4 regions of the Acidocella sp. C78 genome follow, and region 2 is predicted to be linked to each of the others. Evidence: riboswitches for the same ligand, from Rfam matches in the RefSeq annotation. Region 2 holds a riboswitch; each other region holds the start of a gene.
What was found. Region 2 has a riboswitch for cobalamin ahead of metE (5-methyltetrahydropteroyltriglutamate--homocysteine S-methyltransferase). Riboswitches for the same ligand answer to the same signal wherever they lie in the genome.

Region 1: another riboswitch for cobalamin. It lies ahead of ACIDOCELLA78_RS84750 (TonB-dependent siderophore receptor); the one in region 2 lies ahead of metE (5-methyltetrahydropteroyltriglutamate--homocysteine S-methyltransferase).
Region 3: another riboswitch for cobalamin. It lies ahead of metE (5-methyltetrahydropteroyltriglutamate--homocysteine S-methyltransferase); the one in region 2 lies ahead of metE (5-methyltetrahydropteroyltriglutamate--homocysteine S-methyltransferase).
Region 4: another riboswitch for cobalamin. It lies ahead of ACIDOCELLA78_RS000000101065 (TonB-dependent siderophore receptor); the one in region 2 lies ahead of metE (5-methyltetrahydropteroyltriglutamate--homocysteine S-methyltransferase).

What each region holds. Positions count from the first base shown of each region.
Region 1 covers NZ_CAJQZK010000064.1:99,247-104,528, forward strand. Annotated here, with positions in the region: gene ACIDOCELLA78_RS84745 (branched-chain amino acid ABC transporter substrate-binding protein) at 1-385, opposite strand, end outside; gene ACIDOCELLA78_RS84750 (TonB-dependent siderophore receptor) at 686-2,683, opposite strand; cobalamin riboswitch at 2,789-2,997, opposite strand; gene ACIDOCELLA78_RS84755 (haloacid dehalogenase type II) at 3,031-3,714, opposite strand; gene ACIDOCELLA78_RS84760 (glutathione S-transferase family protein) at 3,729-4,427, opposite strand; gene ACIDOCELLA78_RS84765 (TetR/AcrR family transcriptional regulator) at 4,511-5,113, opposite strand; gene ACIDOCELLA78_RS84770 (DsbA family protein) at 5,215-5,282, shown strand, end outside.
Region 2 covers NZ_CAJQZK010000097.1:10,354-15,635, reverse strand. Annotated here, with positions in the region: gene thrS (threonine--tRNA ligase) at 1-446, shown strand, start outside; gene ACIDOCELLA78_RS95625 (hypothetical protein) at 574-1,140, shown strand; gene ACIDOCELLA78_RS95620 (IclR family transcriptional regulator C-terminal domain-containing protein) at 1,175-1,996, opposite strand; gene ACIDOCELLA78_RS95615 (OsmC family protein) at 2,190-2,636, opposite strand; cobalamin riboswitch at 2,747-2,982, shown strand; gene metE (5-methyltetrahydropteroyltriglutamate--homocysteine S-methyltransferase) at 3,085-5,282, shown strand, end outside.
Region 3 covers NZ_CAJQZK010000038.1:10,533-15,814, forward strand. Annotated here, with positions in the region: gene metE (5-methyltetrahydropteroyltriglutamate--homocysteine S-methyltransferase) at 1-2,019, opposite strand, end outside; cobalamin riboswitch at 2,122-2,357, opposite strand; gene ACIDOCELLA78_RS000000111930 (OsmC family protein) at 2,468-2,914, shown strand; gene ACIDOCELLA78_RS000000111935 (IclR family transcriptional regulator C-terminal domain-containing protein) at 3,108-3,929, shown strand; gene ACIDOCELLA78_RS000000111940 (hypothetical protein) at 3,964-4,530, opposite strand; gene thrS (threonine--tRNA ligase) at 4,658-5,282, opposite strand, start outside.
Region 4 covers NZ_CAJQZK010000004.1:99,781-105,062, reverse strand. Annotated here, with positions in the region: gene ACIDOCELLA78_RS000000101085 (DsbA family protein) at 1-602, opposite strand, end outside; gene ACIDOCELLA78_RS000000101080 (TetR/AcrR family transcriptional regulator) at 704-1,306, shown strand; gene ACIDOCELLA78_RS000000101075 (glutathione S-transferase family protein) at 1,390-2,088, shown strand; gene ACIDOCELLA78_RS000000101070 (haloacid dehalogenase type II) at 2,103-2,786, shown strand; cobalamin riboswitch at 2,820-3,028, shown strand; gene ACIDOCELLA78_RS000000101065 (TonB-dependent siderophore receptor) at 3,134-5,131, shown strand.

The DNA of each region.
Region 1 (5,282 bases), on a different contig from region 2:
TGGCCATCGAAAGGATCGGCGCCATCGCTTTGCCCGAGCCGCTCATCTCGGGGCCGACATTGGCGAGAACGGTGCGCGTGCCCGCCAGCTTGCGCGCGTTGGTGGCGGCCTGCGCCGGGTCGTACTGGCCGGCGGTCGCTGTGGCGTTGTTCAGGATCATCGGCTCAAGCCGGATGTCGCCCAGTTCGCCGCTCTGGTTGGCCAGCTTGATGGCGAGTTGCGCGCCGTGCAGGATCAGGTGCGCGGCCTCGGCATCGGCACCGGTCAGGGGAAGCGTAATCCCAAGGTGATAGACCTTGTCCGCCGCACGGGCGATGGGGCTTGCCGAAGCGAGGAGAACCGAGCCTGCCGCTCCTCGAAGAGCATTGCGCCTTGAAAGTACCATTCGTCCCGTCCTTCTTGCTTTTGTGATATAGCTGCCATGCGTAAAGTAAACGGCTGATGGATGAAGGCAAGCGATTTTTTTGGAAGGGCCACATCACGACAGGACGTGGAGCGAGCAAAAAAAATGGCGGCCACAAGGCCGCCAAGTTTAGGGAGGAAACGTCCAAGAAAGCAAACAACGTGTTGTTTGCTGCATCGCACTATATGTCGGTTGCCCTGCCTGTTTCAAGTTTTTTGTGCATCGCAACATATGCCTTTCACGAATATGTCGTATGCGGCGCGCCGAGCCGGGATGCGGACATCATCCGCCGATCGTGCCTCTCAGGCCGAAGAGGAAGTTCTGGCCGGGGATTTGCACGCCGTTTGCCGGCTCGAAGGGCGAGTTGGTCAGGTTGCGGCCGATCGCGAAGAGGGTGAGCGCGCGGCTAACCCGGTAGTTGACCGCGAGATTGGCGATCGTGCCGGGCCGGGCAAGGCCGATCCCGGCCGGATAGCCGGAATTGGCGTAGAGGTAATCGGAGAAACGGCCGACATAGCGGATGGCGGGTTCGATCGACAGCGCCGGGATGGGACGGATCGAGACGGTGAGCGATCCGGCGTTTTCCGGCCGGCGCAGGAGGGCGGCGCCCGTCGCAACATCACGGGCGATGGTGCGGGTGTAGTCGATCTGGCCGGAGAGCCAGGGCGCCGGCGCGAAGCCGATGCCGGCCTCGACGCCGTGAATGCGGGCGCGGGCGACGTTTTCCTCCGTGCTGGTGCCGTCGGGCAGCGATGTGTACTGGAACAGGTTCGAGATGTCCTGATGGAAATAGCTCATCCGCAGCGTGACCGCGTCGGCCATGCCGAAGGCGGGCAGGACGGTCTCGAAACCAAACCGGTAGCCGATCGAGTGTTCGGGGTGGAGGTTCGGGTTACCGTGATAGCCATAACTGTCGATGCCGTGCAGGTCGTAGAGTGAGGGGGCGAGAAAGCCGCTGCCCGCCGAGGCTTTCAACCGTGTGTCGATGGCGGGCAGCGCGAGGACGAGGCCGCCGCGCTCGGTGACCACGGTGCCGTAGCCGCTGACCGAATCCGCACGGATGGCGCCCTGCACCGAAAGGCGGCGCGCCACGGTGGTCTGCGCGCCGAGATGCGCGGCGGTGGTGGATTGCGAGGCGTCGAGGCTCGCCAGATAGGGAAATCCGAAAAAATTCTCGTTGAGGTTCTCGATTGCGGTGTCGTGAATGCTTTCAATGCCGGCCACGAGGTCCGACCCTGCCAAAGGCCCGAAATCGGGAAGACGGACCACGTTGTTCCATTGGATCACTGTGCGGTCGCCGCGATAGCCGCTGTCGCCGGCATACTGATTGGGGTCGGCGGGGTCGAACAAGGTGAGGTAGCGGCGGTCGTCCTGGACATGGGCGATGTCGAGCGCGGTGGTCAGCCGGTTGTCGAACAGGTGGGATTTCACCCCGAAGCGAACAAAAACGTTGGAATCGTAGCTGTTTTCATAGGGATCATCGAAGATCGGGTAGCCGAGATCGGGATACTGGCTGCCGGTCTGCCGGGCGCGGACGATCACCGAGATCCGCGTGCCGGCGATGGGCGTGTAGCCGAGATTGACGGCGCCAAGCTTGTAGCGGAACGGATCGCGATGCCCGGCATAGACGGCAAGGCGCCGCGCCGTCGCGTCGAACCCGGCCTGCTCGATGAGCGAACCGGTGATTGCGTAATCAAACTTCCCGCTCCGGCCGGAAAGTGTAACACTGCCTTCGCCCTGGCCGGGAAAGCCGCCGGCAATGTCGTAATCGACATGCGGCGCGCCGTGCCCGCGCTTGCTGATCAGGTTGATGACACCGCCGATCGCGCCCGAACCGTAGAGGCCCGACATCGGGCCGCGGACCACGACGATCCGTGCGATATCGCCAATGCCGGGATTGCCGAAATTGAACGCGCCGTTGGCCACCGAGGGGTCGTTGACCGGCACGCCATCGCGCAGCACCAGCACGTCCTCGGAATTCGTGCCGTCGATGAAGACCGAGGTCTGGGCCCCCGGCCCACCCAGTTGCACCACGTTCAGCCCGGGGACGGTGGCGAGCGCCTGGGCGATGGTGGATACACCGCGCCGGCGTAATTCGGCCGCGGTAATGACCGTGACCGATGCGGGGGTGTCGGCGATCGGTGTCCGCACATACGAGGCGGTCACCGTTTCGATCGGTACGGTGCCGGCGGGAAGCTGCTCGCTCTGGGCGTGCGCAGTGGCGAGCGCCCCGCACAAGGTCAGGGTGATCAAAGATATGTGTCGCGCGAAGTCGCGCATGAGGAGTCTCCGGTCCGGCGCCCGGCGGGGCGGGCGCTGCCATCAGGGCGACCGAAGGCTTCGGGACTTCACCCTTCGCTCCCGGTTCACCCCGCCCGGATGCGCGCGCATGGTCTCGGAACCGGCCGGTCTCCTGGCTCGCGGGTCATTGGCGCGTTCGGCCTTCTCGCGGGCGGTCTGTGCCGCCTCGCAATGGCCCGGATGAACGCGCCTCGCCGCTCACAGTTGCGGGGGCAGCCGCAGACGGGGCGAAACTTCGCCCTTCTGCGTTCCCGTTTCAGCCCTTGCGGGCCACCGGTTCCTGCTCTCAATCTAGCGCCGCCGTCCCGGCTGGCGCAAGCGGCGCCTCAGCCGAGGCCGAGCAGGCCGGGCAGGGCGGACAGATCGCCGATCATGGCGTCGGGCGTGCCCGGCAGCCGCTCCGCCGGCTGCTTCGCGCGGTTGCACCAGGCGACACGGAAGCCGAAGGCCGAGGCGCCGTAGGCATCCCAGCCATTGGATGAGACGAAGCAGACTTCCTTGCGCTCGACGCCGAGGCGCGCCGGCACCATCTGGTAGACGCGCGGATCGGTCTTGAACACGCCCACCGCCTCGACCGAAAGCACATGGTCAAGCTCGTCGCCAATCCCGGCATGGGCGATGGCCGCGGCGAGCATCGCGGGAGTGCCGTTGGAGAGGATCGCCGTGGCGATTCCTTTTGCCTTCAGCGTGCCCAGCGTCGCCTTTACCTCGGGATAGGCCGAGACGATACGATAGAGTGCGAGCAGCGACTCGCGCCGCTTCGGGTCGGCGAGGCCGGTCGCTTCCAGCGCGAAATCGAGCGCGTCGGCGGTGACGGTCTCGAAATCGGTGTAGAGGTTCTGTAGGCTGCGCAACCAGGTGTATTGCAGCTGCTTGTCCCGCCAGAGCGTCACCAGCGCGGCGCGCCGGTCATCCGGCACATCCGGACAGCGGGCGACGGCGGAGCCGAAATCGAACAGCGTGCCATAGGCGTCGAACACGCAGGCGCGGATACCCTCGATCGCGGACATTGGATGTCTCCCGTTCAGGCGGCGGCCGGCAGGCTGCGTGCCAGCCCGTCATAAGCGTCGAACATGCGGCCGCACCAGGCGTGCAGCGTGTCATCCTCGGCGAGGATCTTTACCGGGGTCGAGGCATGCGCCCAGAGGAAGGCGCTGAAGGCCACATGGTCCGCATAGTTCGGAGCGTCGCCGGCGAGGAATTTCTGATCGGCCAGCGTGCTGCGAAGCGGGCGCAACGTGGCGCGGAGCGCGGCGAGATTCTCCTCGCGCGCCGCCCGCAGCGCGCCCACCGTGGTGCCGAAAGCGGCCTCGCGCGTCGTGCGGAAATACTCGCGGTCGCCCTCGTGCAGAATGTCCACGAGGTCGGGCAGCACAACCTTCGCGATCGCGGGGTGTACCGCCTCGCTGGTCCACTGGTTCACGAAGCGGGCGAGGCCGCGGCCGGCGGCGCCGCCGAACAGGCTCGGACGATCCGGGTAGGCATCCTCAAGGTACAGGGCAATGGTCCAGCTGTCATGAACATGCCGGGTACCATCGACCAGCACGGGCACCTTGCCCTGGCCGGAAAATGCGATGGCGTCCTTTTCCATGAACCGCCAGACCACGGTCTCGCACGGCAGGCCCTTGTGGGCGAGCGCGAAGCGGGTGCGCCAGCAATTCGGGCTGAACCGGACGCGTTCGTCCGCGCCGGCGAGATCGTAAAGCTTCAGGGGGTCACGCATTCAGGCTCTCCTCAGGCGGCACTCCGCGTAGCAACGCCGCAAGGCCGGCGGAGACTGGCGGCGTGTCCGGGTGGTGCATGTGTTCATATGGATGTGGGCGCGGGCCTCGTGAGTCTGCTCACGGCGTCATCGACAAGGCGGTCCAGCCGGCCAGGATCGGGGTCGAGCCGCGCGAAAGTGCGCAGCGCGACAACGGTGCCCAACAGCAGCTCGGCCTGTGTGGCGGCGTTCATGCCGGCCGGCAAATGCCCGGCCTCCTGGGCGTGTTCAAGCCGTTCCTGGAAAAACCGCTGAACGTCGCCAAGACGCGTCGCGACGATCGTCCTCGCTTCAGGGGACAGGGGGCCGCCATCCATCGCCGTGTTCACCAGCAGGCAGCCGAGATGTAGCGGATCGTCCCGCGAAAGGTCGCGGATCTGGCCGAGAAAATCGGCAATCGAGGCGATCGGGTCGGAATTCGCGGCGAGCTCTTCAAGAACAGGCGTCAAGCCGTCATCAGCGTAGCGCTCGAGCGCCGCGCGGAACAGGCCGTCCTTGTCGCCATACCGATGGTACAGCGCGGCCGCGCTGAGACCGGTTGCCTCCGTCAGGTCGCGTAGAGACGTGCCTGCGTAGCCATTCTGTCTGAAGACCGGGATTGCCCGGTCGAGAACGTCATCGTCAGTCAGGAGGCGTGGGCGTGGCATATTACTCTTGATCTCGACTGCATTACCAATTCCAATATAATAAACCGATCATTATAAAACAACCCGTCCGGCGCGGCGGATTGGCACATATGGTGTGACGTATGATATATGAAACCTCTCTCGTCTACTTTATCGATCCGATGTGCGCATGGTGCTGGGGTTTTGCGCC
Region 2 (5,282 bases):
AGCGGCTCGACGCCTCCTACGTCACCGCCGAATCCGGCCGCGCCCGCCCGGTCATGCTGCACCGCGCGATCGTGGGCAGTTTCGAGCGCTTCATCGGCATCCTGATCGAGAACTGCGCCGGCCGCTTCCCGCTCTGGCTCGCCCCCACCCAGGCGGCCGTCGCCAGCATCGTCACCGACGCCAACGACTATGCCGAGACGGTCGCGGCGAAACTCAAGGCCGCCGGCCTCGCCGTCGTCACCGACACCCGCAACGAGAAGATCAACGCCAAGGTGCGCGACCTCTCGCTCGCTCTGGTGCCGAACATCCTCGTCGTCGGCCGCCGCGAGGCCGAGCAGCAAACCGTCTCGATCCGCCGCCTCGGCTCCGACAAGCAGGACAGCATGACCCTCGACGAGGCCATCGCCACCCTCAAGGCAGATGCCACCCCGCCCGACCTGCGCTAGTTTCCTGCGCTAGTTTTTTGCTCCTTTGTTGCTCCGCCCGCCCGTGCGGGACAGGCGACGCCCGAACGGGAGCAGCGGGGAGCAAAAACATTGCCCACCCCCGGGCAAATATGTTCTTGTTCCGTTCATGGATGTCGCCCGCCGCTTCCGCGCCTTGATCGACACGCTGTGCGACGCCGTCGCGCGGCGCGGCGCGGCCGGCGTCTTCGGCCCCGAGAGCGGCGCCCTCACCATCCTGCTCTGGACCCGCCTACGCCGCTACGCCACATTTTTGATCCGCCTCTGCGATAACCAGGTTTCTGCTCCGCGTCCGCGTCCCACTCGCCACCGCGAGCGCCGGCCGGTGGATCGCGCAAGGCTCGCCTTGCCCCGCCGCCCCGCCTGGCTGCTCGCGCCGGTCCCCGAGGCCGTCGCCGCCGCCGGCCAGCTCCGCGCCCTGCTCGCCGAACCCGAATTGCAGCGCCGCATCGCCGCCGATCCGCGCTTCGGCCGCATCCTCCGCCCGCTCTGCCGCACCCTCGGCCTCAAGCTCCCGGCCGCGCTCCGCCTGCCCCAGCGCCCGCGCAAGCGACGCCCCAAACCCGAAACCACACAAGCCCGCGCCGACGAGGCGGACGCGAAACTGCCGCGCCGCTTCCGCCCGCCCGCCTGGCTGCGCCGGCGCGAGCGCCCGCGCGGCCCGCCATGCTGGTAATCCGGTTCCGCCGCCCTTCAGCCGGCGTCCCCGCTCAGCCGAGCAGGGCGACCGCCCGCGCGCATTGCGCCGCCGCCTCGCGGATCGCGGGCACGATGCGGCGCATCACCTCGTCATGCGACACCCGCGCCACGTTGGTGGCGACATTGAGCGCCACCGCCTGCCGCGACCCCTTGCCCGGCACCGCGACCGCGACCGAGCGCAGGCCGAGTTCCAGCTCCTGGTCGTTGAGCGCGAATCCGTCCCGCCGCACCGCCGCCAGCCGGTCGAGCAGCAGCGCCGGGTCGGTGATGGTCGCCTGCGTGAAGCCCGGCAGCGTCCCGCGCCCATACCGCGCGCGCACCTCGTCGTCGCTCAGCGTCGCGAGCAGCGCCTGGCCCATCGAGGTCGCATGCGCCGGCAGCCTCGTGCCGACCCCGAGCGAGAGCGCCATCAGCCGCTGCGGCGCCGCCGACCGCGCGACATAGACGATGTCGGTCCCGTCCAGCACCGCCGCCGAGCTGGATTCGCCCAGCCGCTGGGTCAGCCCGGTCAGATAGGGTTCGATGAGTTCGGGAAAGCGCAGGCTGCCGAGATAGGCATAGCCCAGCTCCAGCACCCGCGGCGTGAGCGTGAACCACCGCTCGGTCTGCACCGCATAGCCGAGGTCGCACAGCGTGAGCAGAAACCGCCGCGCCGCCGAGCGCTGCAACCCGGTGACGCGGGCGGCGTCCGACAGCGTCATTTTCGGCCGCTCCGGCCCGAAGGCGCACAATATCGCCAGCCCGCGCGCGAAACTCTCCACGTGGTCGCGCGGGTTGGTCACGCTCGGGCGCGGCAGGGGCGATGCAACGGTCTCGTCTGGGGCACTGGGCATTCGTGCGTTCTGCGCACATGTCCCCTGCGGATGCAAGATGCCGGGGCGCGCGGGGCGAAAATCGTTAACCTGCCGCACGCGGAGCGCGAGCTTGCGGATTCCCCCCGCGCTTGTCCACAGGCTTATTCAGATTTCTGTGGACAACTCGCGCGAAGCCAGGCTCGTAACAAACTGATTTCGCTCCGTTGCCGCCTCAGCCCTTGACCCTCGCGCCGCTGCCGTCGGTCACGCTCACCTCGATCGGGATTCCGCGCGCGACCGAGGCGCCGACGGTGCAGAACTGCTCGAACTGGTCGAGAATCCGCTGCAAATGCCCGATCGTTCCCGCCTCGGCGGCGAAACCGATGGCGACATGGATCGCCTGCACCCGCAACCGCCGGGTCTCGTCGCGGTCCACCGTCGCCCGCGCGGTGGTGGTGATCGTCCCCGGCGTCTCGCGGAACTTGGTCATCGCGAAATGAAAGCTGGACGACATGCACGAGCCCACCGCCGCGAGCAGCAGCTGCACCGGCTCCGGCCCCGCCCCGCCGCCGAGCGGCGGCGGCTCGTCGGAGACCAGCGTCGGCAAGGCGCCGGCGAATGTGGTCTCGAACCGGAAATTCTCGATCTGCCGCAGGACGATCTCGTGCGTGTCGGCCATGGTCCATGTCTCCTTCTGTCCCCCCAATCTGCACCCGGCGCGCCGCCGCCGCCAGAGCGCCATCCGGCCACGCCCGACAGCCCGCCCTTGCCGCGCGCGGCCCAAGCCGGCATATCAGTCCGGTCACCGGTCCCGCGCGAGCGGGTGAAAAGGGAACATCGTGCGCTTCGGCCGGGCTTCATTGTCCCGGAAGCAAGTCGATGGCTGCCCCCGCAACTGTCAGCGGCGAGCCGGTGGTCCGTCCGCCCCGCAAGGGCGAGCCACTGAACCCGAACCGGTTTGGGAAGGCAGGGCCACCAGCGTCGAGCCGCGAGCCAGGAGACCTGCCGGTGTCGCACCAACCATGCTGCCGGGCGGGGTGCACCGGAAGCCGGAGCCGACCCATGACTGCACGTATCAGCGGCAGCGCCTGCCGCGCGCGTCCCCTCTCTCGCCAGGGAGAGAGCGCATGAGCATCGCCACCAATCTCGGGTTTCCCCGCATCGGCCGCCGGCGCGAGCTGAAAGCGGCGCTTGAGGCGCATTGGGCGGGCGAGCTGTCCGAAACCGCCCTGCGCGATGCCGCGAGGGCGCTGCGCGCCGAGTCCCAGGCGCTGCAACAGGGGCTGGGCATCGGCCACATCCCCTCCAACGACGCCCCGCTCTACGACCATGTGCTCGATACCGCCTGCATGTTCGGCGCCATCCCGCCGGGCTATGGCTGGCGCGGGGGGGAGGTGTCGCTCGCGACCTATTTCGCCCTCGCCCGCGGCGCCGGCGGGCACGATGCGCCGTCCGGCCTGCCCGCGCTCGAAATGACCAAGTGGTTCGACACGAATTATCACTACCTCGTGCCCCGTCTGTCCGCCGGGCAGCGCTTCACCCTTACCGCCAACCGCCCGCTGGAGCAGTTCCGCGAGGCGCTGGCCGGCCACCGCCGCACCCGGCCGGTGCTGCTCGGCCCGGTCTCGTTCCTGCTGCTCGCCAAGACCGATGACGGCTCCGACCCGCTCGACCTGCTCGCCCGCCTGCTGCCCTGCTACGCGCAGGTGCTGGCGGAACTGGCCGCCGAGGGCTGCGCCTGGGTGCAGATGGACGAGCCGGTTCTGGCACTCGACCTCTCGGGGCGGGCCCGTGCGGCGCTGACCCTTGCCTATGAAACCCTCGCCCGCGGCGCCACGCCGCGCCTGCTGCTCGCGAGCTATTTCGCGCCGATGGCCGACAACCTGCCCACGGCGCTCGCTTTGCCGGTCGCCGGCCTGCATCTCGACCTCGTGCGCGGCCGCGCCGATCTCGCGCCCACCCTCGCTGCGATCGGCCCGGCGCGCCATCTCTCGCTCGGCCTGATCGACGGGCGGAATGTCTGGCGGGCGGATCTGCGCGCCGCCCTCGCCACCGCGCGCGAGGCGGTGCGCGCGCTCGGCGGCACCGAGCGGCTGATGATCGCGCCGAGTTGCAGCCTGCTGCATGTGCCGGTCGATCTCGCGCAGGAAGACCGGCTCGACCCGGCGATCCGCCCGTGGCTCGCCTTCGCCACCCAGAAACTCGCCGAGATCGCCACCATCGCCCGCGGCCTCGACGAGGGCGAGAGCGCGATCGCCGAGGCGCTGGAGATCGCCGATGCGGCCCGCCGCAGCCGCGCCGAAAGCGCCCGCGTCCACCGGCCGGACGTCGCCGCCCGGCTGCTCACCGCGACAGCGGCGATGGAATCCCGCGCGCTGCCGCACGCCTCGCGGCGGGCCTTGCAGCGCCAGCGCCTCGACCTGCCCGCCTTCCCGACCACGACGATCGGCTCGCTGCCACAAACCGCCGGCGTGCGCCGGACCCGGGCGGCGCACGCCCGCGGCGAGATCAGCGCCGCCGCATACGATGAAGCGATCGCGACCTGGACCGAGGATGCGATCCGCGTGCAGGAACGGATCGGGCTCGACGTGCTGGTGCATGGCGAATTCGAGCGCAACGACATGGTCAAGTATTTCGGCGAGCAGCTCGACGGCTTCGCCTTCACCCGGCATGGCTGGGTGCAGTCCTATGGTAGCCGCTGCGTCGCCCCGCCGATCATCTGGGGCGATGTCGCGCGGCCCCGGCCGATGACGGTGCGCTGGGCGCGCCACGCCCAGTCGCTCACCGCCCGCCCGGTGAAGGGGATGCTGACCGGGCCGGTGACGATGCTGCAATGGTCGTTCGTCCGCGACGACCTGCCGCGCGAGGCCGTCTGCCGCCAGATCGCGCTGGCCCTGCGCGACGAGGTGGCCGATCTCGATGCCGCCGGCCTGCCCATCATCCAGGTGGACGAGCCGGCCCTGCGCGAGGGCCTGCCGCTGCGCGACGCCGATCGCGGCGCCTATCTGCGCTGGGCGGTGTCCTGCTTCCGCCTCGCCACCGCCGCGGTCCGCGACGACACGGCGATCCACACCCACATGTGCTACGCCGAGTTCCACGACATCATGCCGGCCATCGCCGCCATGGACGCGGACGCGATCTCGATCGAGACCGCGCGCAGCCGGATGGACCTGCTGGAGGCCTTCGCCCGCGACGGCGCCCACGCCTATCCGGCCGAAATCGGCCCCGGCGTGTGGGACATCCACAGCCCGCGCGTTCCGCCCGAGGCGGAAATCCTCGCCCTGCTCCGCCTCGCCCGGGAAAAGCTGGCGGACGAGCAGCTCTG
Region 3 (5,282 bases), on a different contig from region 2:
GATCGAGATCGCGTCCGCGTCCATGGCGGCGATGGCCGGCATGATGTCGTGGAACTCGGCGTAGCACATGTGGGTGTGGATCGCCGTGTCGTCGCGGACCGCGGCGGTGGCGAGGCGGAAGCAGGACACCGCCCAGCGCAGATAGGCGCCGCGATCGGCGTCGCGCAGCGGCAGGCCCTCGCGCAGGGCCGGCTCGTCCACCTGGATGATGGGCAGGCCGGCGGCATCGAGATCGGCCACCTCGTCGCGCAGGGCCAGCGCGATCTGGCGGCAGACGGCCTCGCGCGGCAGGTCGTCGCGGACGAACGACCATTGCAGCATCGTCACCGGCCCGGTCAGCATCCCCTTCACCGGGCGGGCGGTGAGCGACTGGGCGTGGCGCGCCCAGCGCACCGTCATCGGCCGGGGCCGCGCGACATCGCCCCAGATGATCGGCGGGGCGACGCAGCGGCTACCATAGGACTGCACCCAGCCATGCCGGGTGAAGGCGAAGCCGTCGAGCTGCTCGCCGAAATACTTGACCATGTCGTTGCGCTCGAATTCGCCATGCACCAGCACGTCGAGCCCGATCCGTTCCTGCACGCGGATCGCATCCTCGGTCCAGGTCGCGATCGCTTCATCGTATGCGGCGGCGCTGATCTCGCCGCGGGCGTGCGCCGCCCGGGTCCGGCGCACGCCGGCGGTTTGTGGCAGCGAGCCGATCGTCGTGGTCGGGAAGGCGGGCAGGTCGAGGCGCTGGCGCTGCAAGGCCCGCCGCGAGGCGTGCGGCAGCGCGCGGGATTCCATCGCCGCTGTCGCGGTGAGCAGCCGGGCGGCGACGTCCGGCCGGTGGACGCGGGCGCTTTCGGCGCGGCTGCGGCGGGCCGCATCGGCGATCTCCAGCGCCTCGGCGATCGCGCTCTCGCCCTCGTCGAGGCCGCGGGCGATGGTGGCGATCTCGGCGAGTTTCTGGGTGGCGAAGGCGAGCCACGGGCGGATCGCCGGGTCGAGCCGGTCTTCCTGCGCGAGATCGACCGGCACATGCAGCAGGCTGCAACTCGGCGCGATCATCAGCCGCTCGGTGCCGCCGAGCGCGCGCACCGCCTCGCGCGCGGTGGCGAGGGCGGCGCGCAGATCCGCCCGCCAGACATTCCGCCCGTCGATCAGGCCGAGCGAGAGATGGCGCGCCGGGCCGATCGCAGCGAGGGTGGGCGCGAGATCGGCGCGGCCGCGCACGAGGTCGAGATGCAGGCCGGCGACCGGCAAAGCGAGCGCCGTGGGCAGGTTGTCGGCCATCGGCGCGAAATAGCTCGCGAGCAGCAGGCGCGGCGTGGCGCCGCGGGCGAGGGTTTCATAGGCAAGGGTCAGCGCCGCACGGGCCCGCCCCGAGAGGTCGAGTGCCAGAACCGGCTCGTCCATCTGCACCCAGGCGCAGCCCTCGGCGGCCAGTTCCGCCAGCACCTGCGCGTAGCAGGGCAGCAGGCGGGCGAGCAGGTCGAGCGGGTCGGAGCCGTCATCGGTCTTGGCGAGCAGCAGGAACGAGACCGGGCCGAGCAGCACCGGCCGGGTGCGGCGGTGGCCGGCCAGCGCCTCGCGGAACTGCTCCAGCGGGCGGTTGGCGGTAAGGGTGAAGCGCTGCCCGGCGGACAGACGGGGCACGAGGTAGTGATAATTCGTGTCGAACCACTTGGTCATTTCGAGCGCGGGCAGGCCGGACGGCGCATCGTGCCCGCCGGCGCCGCGGGCGAGGGCGAAATAGGTCGCGAGCGACACCTCCCCCCCGCGCCAGCCATAGCCCGGCGGGATGGCGCCGAACATGCAGGCGGTATCGAGCACATGGTCGTAGAGCGGGGCGTCGTTGGAGGGGATGTGGCCGATGCCCAGCCCCTGTTGCAGCGCCTGGGACTCGGCGCGCAGCGCCCTCGCGGCATCGCGCAGGGCGGTTTCGGACAGCTCGCCCGCCCAATGCGCCTCAAGCGCCGCTTTCAGCTCGCGCCGGCGGCCGATGCGGGGAAACCCGAGATTGGTGGCGATGCTCATGCGCTCTCTCCCTGGCGAGAGAGGGGACGCGCGCGGCAGGCGCTGCCGCTGATACGTGCAGTCATGGGTCGGCTCCGGCTTCCGGTGCACCCCGCCCGGCAGCATGGTTGGTGCGACACCGGCAGGTCTCCTGGCTCGCGGCTCGACGCTGGTGGCCCTGCCTTCCCAAACCGGTTCGGGTTCAGTGGCTCGCCCTTGCGGGGCGGACGGACCACCGGCTCGCCGCTGACAGTTGCGGGGGCAGCCATCGACTTGCTTCCGGGACAATGAAGCCCGGCCGAAGCGCACGATGTTCCCTTTTCACCCGCTCGCGCGGGACCGGTGACCGGACTGATATGCCGGCTTGGGCCGCGCGCGGCAAGGGCGGGCTGTCGGGCGTGGCCGGATGGCGCTCTGGCGGCGGCGGCGCGCCGGGTGCAGATTGGGGGGACAGAAGGAGACATGGACCATGGCCGACACGCACGAGATCGTCCTGCGGCAGATCGAGAATTTCCGGTTCGAGACCACATTCGCCGGCGCCTTGCCGACGCTGGTCTCCGACGAGCCGCCGCCGCTCGGCGGCGGGGCGGGGCCGGAGCCGGTGCAGCTGCTGCTCGCGGCGGTGGGCTCGTGCATGTCGTCCAGCTTTCATTTCGCGATGACCAAGTTCCGCGAGACGCCGGGGACGATCACCACCACCGCGCGGGCGACGGTGGACCGCGACGAGACCCGGCGGTTGCGGGTGCAGGCGATCCATGTCGCCATCGGTTTCGCCGCCGAGGCGGGAACGATCGGGCATTTGCAGCGGATTCTCGACCAGTTCGAGCAGTTCTGCACCGTCGGCGCCTCGGTCGCGCGCGGAATCCCGATCGAGGTGAGCGTGACCGACGGCAGCGGCGCGAGGGTCAAGGGCTGAGGCGGCAACGGAGCGAAATCAGTTTGTTACGAGCCTGGCTTCGCGCGAGTTGTCCACAGAAATCTGAATAAGCCTGTGGACAAGCGCGGGGGGAATCCGCAAGCTCGCGCTCCGCGTGCGGCAGGTTAACGATTTTCGCCCCGCGCGCCCCGGCATCTTGCATCCGCAGGGGACATGTGCGCAGAACGCACGAATGCCCAGTGCCCCAGACGAGACCGTTGCATCGCCCCTGCCGCGCCCGAGCGTGACCAACCCGCGCGACCACGTGGAGAGTTTCGCGCGCGGGCTGGCGATATTGTGCGCCTTCGGGCCGGAGCGGCCGAAAATGACGCTGTCGGACGCCGCCCGCGTCACCGGGTTGCAGCGCTCGGCGGCGCGGCGGTTTCTGCTCACGCTGTGCGACCTCGGCTATGCGGTGCAGACCGAGCGGTGGTTCACGCTCACGCCGCGGGTGCTGGAGCTGGGCTATGCCTATCTCGGCAGCCTGCGCTTTCCCGAACTCATCGAACCCTATCTGACCGGGCTGACCCAGCGGCTGGGCGAATCCAGCTCGGCGGCGGTGCTGGACGGGACCGACATCGTCTATGTCGCGCGGTCGGCGGCGCCGCAGCGGCTGATGGCGCTCTCGCTCGGGGTCGGCACGAGGCTGCCGGCGCATGCGACCTCGATGGGCCAGGCGCTGCTCGCGACGCTGAGCGACGACGAGGTGCGCGCGCGGTATGGGCGCGGGACGCTGCCGGGCTTCACGCAGGCGACCATCACCGACCCGGCGCTGCTGCTCGACCGGCTGGCGGCGGTGCGGCGGGACGGATTCGCGCTCAACGACCAGGAGCTGGAACTCGGCCTGCGCTCGGTCGCGGTCGCGGTGCCGGGCAAGGGGTCGCGGCAGGCGGTGGCGCTCAATGTCGCCACCAACGTGGCGCGGGTGTCGCATGACGAGGTGATGCGCCGCATCGTGCCCGCGATCCGCGAGGCGGCGGCGCAATGCGCGCGGGCGGTCGCCCTGCTCGGCTGAGCGGGGACGCCGGCTGAAGGGCGGCGGAACCGGATTACCAGCATGGCGGGCCGCGCGGGCGCTCGCGCCGGCGCAGCCAGGCGGGCGGGCGGAAGCGGCGCGGCAGTTTCGCGTCCGCCTCGTCGGCGCGGGCTTGTGTGGTTTCGGGTTTGGGGCGTCGCTTGCGCGGGCGCTGGGGCAGGCGGAGCGCGGCCGGGAGCTTGAGGCCGAGGGTGCGGCAGAGCGGGCGGAGGATGCGGCCGAAGCGCGGATCGGCGGCGATGCGGCGCTGCAATTCGGGTTCGGCGAGCAGGGCGCGGAGCTGGCCGGCGGCGGCGACGGCCTCGGGGACCGGCGCGAGCAGCCAGGCGGGGCGGCGGGGCAAGGCGAGCCTTGCGCGATCCACCGGCCGGCGCTCGCGGTGGCGAGTGGGACGCGGACGCGGAGCAGAAACCTGGTTATCGCAGAGGCGGATCAAAAATGTGGCGTAGCGGCGTAGGCGGGTCCAGAGCAGGATGGTGAGGGCGCCGCTCTCGGGGCCGAAGACGCCGGCCGCGCCGCGCCGCGCGACGGCGTCGCACAGCGTGTCGATCAAGGCGCGGAAGCGGCGGGCGACATCCATGAACGGAACAAGAACATATTTGCCCGGGGGTGGGCAATGTTTTTGCTCCCCGCTGCTCCCGTTCGGGCGTCGCCTGTCCCGCACGGGCGGGCGGAGCAACAAAGGAGCAAAAAACTAGCGCAGGAAACTAGCGCAGGTCGGGCGGGGTGGCATCTGCCTTGAGGGTGGCGATGGCCTCGTCGAGGGTCATGCTGTCCTGCTTGTCGGAGCCGAGGCGGCGGATCGAGACGGTTTGCTGCTCGGCCTCGCGGCGGCCGACGACGAGGATGTTCGGCACCAGAGCGAGCGAGAGGTCGCGCACCTTGGCGTTGATCTTCTCGTTGCGGGTGTCGGTGACGACGGCGAGGCCGGCGGCCTTGAGTTTCGCCGCGACCGTCTCGGCATAGTCGTTGGCGTCGGTGACGATGCTGGCGACGGCCGCCTGGGTGGGGGCGAGCCAGAGCGGGAAGCGGCCGGCGCAGTTCTCGATCAGGATGCCGATGAAGCGCTCGAAACTGCCCACGATCGCGCGGTGCAGCATGACCGGGCGGGCGCGGCCGGATTCGGCGGTGACGTAGGAGGCGTCGAGCCGCTCGGGGAGGACGAAATCGACCTGGAGCGTGCCGCACTGCCAGTCCCGCCCGATCGCGTCGCGGAGGACGAATTCGAGTTTCGGGCCGTAGAAGGCGCCCTCGCCGGGATTGACGGTGAAGGCGACGCCGGCGGTTTCGCAGGCCGAGCGGAGCGCGGCCTCGGCCTTGTCCCACACCTCG
Region 4 (5,282 bases), on a different contig from region 2:
ATGATCCGCTTTGCCGGCTGAAATCCTTCGGTGACGATCACGTAGCGCCGATCCGGCTCCTTTGCGGCGACAAGGGTCGGAAAGCCGACGATGCCGGATTTCTGCGTCAGCGCGAAGTCTTGCCGCGTTTCCGCGCCAAGGTCGTCGGAGCGGAGCAGATCCCGGAAAATCTCCGCGCCGAACCCCTGGCGCGCCGCGATTCCCGCCAGCACCACCGGATCCGTCACATCCTCGTTGCATAAATAGAAAGACCGCTGGATGTTGCCCAGAAGGATGAACGCGTCCTCCGCCGAGCGGCGACGGGCTGCGACAATGGCACGACAAGCCATTTCGCTATCGTAGAAAAAGCCTTCGCGGTCGAAAAACGCATGATCGAAGGGCTGCCCGGACGCGTCTTGCACCCGCTCCCAATGGGCTGACGTCAGACTTTTCGCCGCCGCATCCATGGGCGAACGCACGTCTCGCCGCAGGCCGCCGAGAACGATGCGAATGCTCGTCCGGCGGGCATAGCGTGCGCGAATCTCATCCATCACCGGCGCAAAACCCCAGCACCATGCGCACATCGGATCGATAAAGTAGACGAGAGAGGTTTCATATATCATACGTCACACCATATGTGCCAATCCGCCGCGCCGGACGGGTTGTTTTATAATGATCGGTTTATTATATTGGAATTGGTAATGCAGTCGAGATCAAGAGTAATATGCCACGCCCACGCCTCCTGACTGACGATGACGTTCTCGACCGGGCAATCCCGGTCTTCAGACAGAATGGCTACGCAGGCACGTCTCTACGCGACCTGACGGAGGCAACCGGTCTCAGCGCGGCCGCGCTGTACCATCGGTATGGCGACAAGGACGGCCTGTTCCGCGCGGCGCTCGAGCGCTACGCTGATGACGGCTTGACGCCTGTTCTTGAAGAGCTCGCCGCGAATTCCGACCCGATCGCCTCGATTGCCGATTTTCTCGGCCAGATCCGCGACCTTTCGCGGGACGATCCGCTACATCTCGGCTGCCTGCTGGTGAACACGGCGATGGATGGCGGCCCCCTGTCCCCTGAAGCGAGGACGATCGTCGCGACGCGTCTTGGCGACGTTCAGCGGTTTTTCCAGGAACGGCTTGAACACGCCCAGGAGGCCGGGCATTTGCCGGCCGGCATGAACGCCGCCACACAGGCCGAGCTGCTGTTGGGCACCGTTGTCGCGCTGCGCACTTTCGCGCGGCTCGACCCCGATCCTGGCCGGCTGGACCGCCTTGTCGATGACGCCGTGAGCAGACTCACGAGGCCCGCGCCCACATCCATATGAACACATGCACCACCCGGACACGCCGCCAGTCTCCGCCGGCCTTGCGGCGTTGCTACGCGGAGTGCCGCCTGAGGAGAGCCTGAATGCGTGACCCCCTGAAGCTTTACGATCTCGCCGGCGCGGACGAACGCGTCCGGTTCAGCCCGAATTGCTGGCGCACCCGCTTCGCGCTCGCCCACAAGGGCCTGCCGTGCGAGACCGTGGTCTGGCGGTTCATGGAAAAGGACGCCATCGCATTTTCCGGCCAGGGCAAGGTGCCCGTGCTGGTCGATGGTACCCGGCATGTTCATGACAGCTGGACCATTGCCCTGTACCTTGAGGATGCCTACCCGGATCGTCCGAGCCTGTTCGGCGGCGCCGCCGGCCGCGGCCTCGCCCGCTTCGTGAACCAGTGGACCAGCGAGGCGGTACACCCCGCGATCGCGAAGGTTGTGCTGCCCGACCTCGTGGACATTCTGCACGAGGGCGACCGCGAGTATTTCCGCACGACGCGCGAGGCCGCTTTCGGCACCACGGTGGGCGCGCTGCGGGCGGCGCGCGAGGAGAATCTCGCCGCGCTCCGCGCCACGTTGCGCCCGCTTCGCAGCACGCTGGCCGATCAGAAATTCCTCGCCGGCGACGCTCCGAACTATGCGGACCATGTGGCCTTCAGCGCCTTCCTCTGGGCGCATGCCTCGACCCCGGTAAAGATCCTCGCCGAGGATGACACGCTGCACGCCTGGTGCGGCCGCATGTTCGACGCTTATGACGGGCTGGCACGCAGCCTGCCGGCCGCCGCCTGAACGGGAGACATCCAATGTCCGCGATCGAGGGTATCCGCGCCTGCGTGTTCGACGCCTATGGCACGCTGTTCGATTTCGGCTCCGCCGTCGCCCGCTGTCCGGATGTGCCGGATGACCGGCGCGCCGCGCTGGTGACGCTCTGGCGGGACAAGCAGCTGCAATACACCTGGTTGCGCAGCCTACAGAACCTCTACACCGATTTCGAGACCGTCACCGCCGACGCGCTCGATTTCGCGCTGGAAGCGACCGGCCTCGCCGACCCGAAGCGGCGCGAGTCGCTGCTCGCACTCTATCGTATCGTCTCGGCCTATCCCGAGGTAAAGGCGACGCTGGGCACGCTGAAGGCAAAAGGAATCGCCACGGCGATCCTCTCCAACGGCACTCCCGCGATGCTCGCCGCGGCCATCGCCCATGCCGGGATTGGCGACGAGCTTGACCATGTGCTTTCGGTCGAGGCGGTGGGCGTGTTCAAGACCGATCCGCGCGTCTACCAGATGGTGCCGGCGCGCCTCGGCGTCGAGCGCAAGGAAGTCTGCTTCGTCTCATCCAATGGCTGGGATGCCTACGGCGCCTCGGCCTTCGGCTTCCGTGTCGCCTGGTGCAACCGCGCGAAGCAGCCGGCGGAGCGGCTGCCGGGCACGCCCGACGCCATGATCGGCGATCTGTCCGCCCTGCCCGGCCTGCTCGGCCTCGGCTGAGGCGCCGCTTGCGCCAGCCGGGACGGCGGCGCTAGATTGAGAGCAGGAACCGGTGGCCCGCAAGGGCTGAAACGGGAACGCAGAAGGGCGAAGTTTCGCCCCGTCTGCGGCTGCCCCCGCAACTGTGAGCGGCGAGGCGCGTTCATCCGGGCCATTGCGAGGCGGCACAGACCGCCCGCGAGAAGGCCGAACGCGCCAATGACCCGCGAGCCAGGAGACCGGCCGGTTCCGAGACCATGCGCGCGCATCCGGGCGGGGTGAACCGGGAGCGAAGGGTGAAGTCCCGAAGCCTTCGGTCGCCCTGATGGCAGCGCCCGCCCCGCCGGGCGCCGGACCGGAGACTCCTCATGCGCGACTTCGCGCGACACATATCTTTGATCACCCTGACCTTGTGCGGGGCGCTCGCCACTGCGCACGCCCAGAGCGAGCAGCTTCCCGCCGGCACCGTACCGATCGAAACGGTGACCGCCTCGTATGTGCGGACACCGATCGCCGACACCCCCGCATCGGTCACGGTCATTACCGCGGCCGAATTACGCCGGCGCGGTGTATCCACCATCGCCCAGGCGCTCGCCACCGTCCCCGGGCTGAACGTGGTGCAACTGGGTGGGCCGGGGGCCCAGACCTCGGTCTTCATCGACGGCACGAATTCCGAGGACGTGCTGGTGCTGCGCGATGGCGTGCCGGTCAACGACCCCTCGGTGGCCAACGGCGCGTTCAATTTCGGCAATCCCGGCATTGGCGATATCGCACGGATCGTCGTGGTCCGCGGCCCGATGTCGGGCCTCTACGGTTCGGGCGCGATCGGCGGTGTCATCAACCTGATCAGCAAGCGCGGGCACGGCGCGCCGCATGTCGATTACGACATTGCCGGCGGCTTTCCCGGCCAGGGCGAAGGCAGTGTTACACTTTCCGGCCGGAGCGGGAAGTTTGATTACGCAATCACCGGTTCGCTCATCGAGCAGGCCGGGTTCGACGCGACGGCGCGGCGCCTTGCCGTCTATGCCGGGCATCGCGATCCGTTCCGCTACAAGCTTGGCGCCGTCAATCTCGGCTACACGCCCATCGCCGGCACGCGGATCTCGGTGATCGTCCGCGCCCGGCAGACCGGCAGCCAGTATCCCGATCTCGGCTACCCGATCTTCGATGATCCCTATGAAAACAGCTACGATTCCAACGTTTTTGTTCGCTTCGGGGTGAAATCCCACCTGTTCGACAACCGGCTGACCACCGCGCTCGACATCGCCCATGTCCAGGACGACCGCCGCTACCTCACCTTGTTCGACCCCGCCGACCCCAATCAGTATGCCGGCGACAGCGGCTATCGCGGCGACCGCACAGTGATCCAATGGAACAACGTGGTCCGTCTTCCCGATTTCGGGCCTTTGGCAGGGTCGGACCTCGTGGCCGGCATTGAAAGCATTCACGACACCGCAATCGAGAACCTCAACGAGAATTTTTTCGGATTTCCCTATCTGGCGAGCCTCGACGCCTCGCAATCCACCACCGCCGCGCATCTCGGCGCGCAGACCACCGTGGCGCGCCGCCTTTCGGTGCAGGGCGCCATCCGTGCGGATTCGGTCAGCGGCTACGGCACCGTGGTCACCGAGCGCGGCGGCCTCGTCCTCGCGCTGCCCGCCATCGACACACGGTTGAAAGCCTCGGCGGGCAGCGGCTTTCTCGCCCCCTCACTCTACGACCTGCACGGCATCGACAGTTATGGCTATCACGGTAACCCGAACCTCCACCCCGAACACTCGATCGGCTACCGGTTTGGTTTCGAGACCGTCCTGCCCGCCTTCGGCATGGCCGACGCGGTCACGCTGCGGATGAGCTATTTCCATCAGGACATCTCGAACCTGTTCCAGTACACATCGCTGCCCGACGGCACCAGCACGGAGGAAAACGTCGCCCGCGCCCGCATTCACGGCGTCGAGGCCGGCATCGGCTTCGCGCCGGCGCCCTGGCTCTCCGGCCAGATCGACTACACCCGCACCATCGCCCGTGATGTTGCGACGGGCGCCGCCCTCCTGCGCCGGCCGGAAAACGCCGGATCGCTCACCGTCTCGATCCGTCCCATCCCGGCGCTGTCGATCGAACCCGCCATCCGCTATGTCGGCCGTTTCTCCGATTACCTCTACGCCAATTCCGGCTATCCGGCCGGGATCGGCCTTGCCCGGCCCGGCACGATCGCCAATCTCGCGGTCAACTACCGGGTTAGCCGCGCGCTCACCCTCTTCGCGATCGGCCGCAACCTGACCAACTCGCCCTTCGAGCCGGCAAACGGCGTGCAAATCCCCGGCCAGAACTTCCTCTTCGGCCTGAGAGGCACGATCGGCGGATGATGTCCGCATCCCGGCTCGGCGCGCCGCATACGACATATTCGTGAAAGGCATATGTTGCGATGCACAAAAAACTTGAAACAGGCAGGGCAACCGACATATAGTGCGATGCAGCAAACAACACGTTGTTTGCTTTCTTGGACGTTTCCTCCCT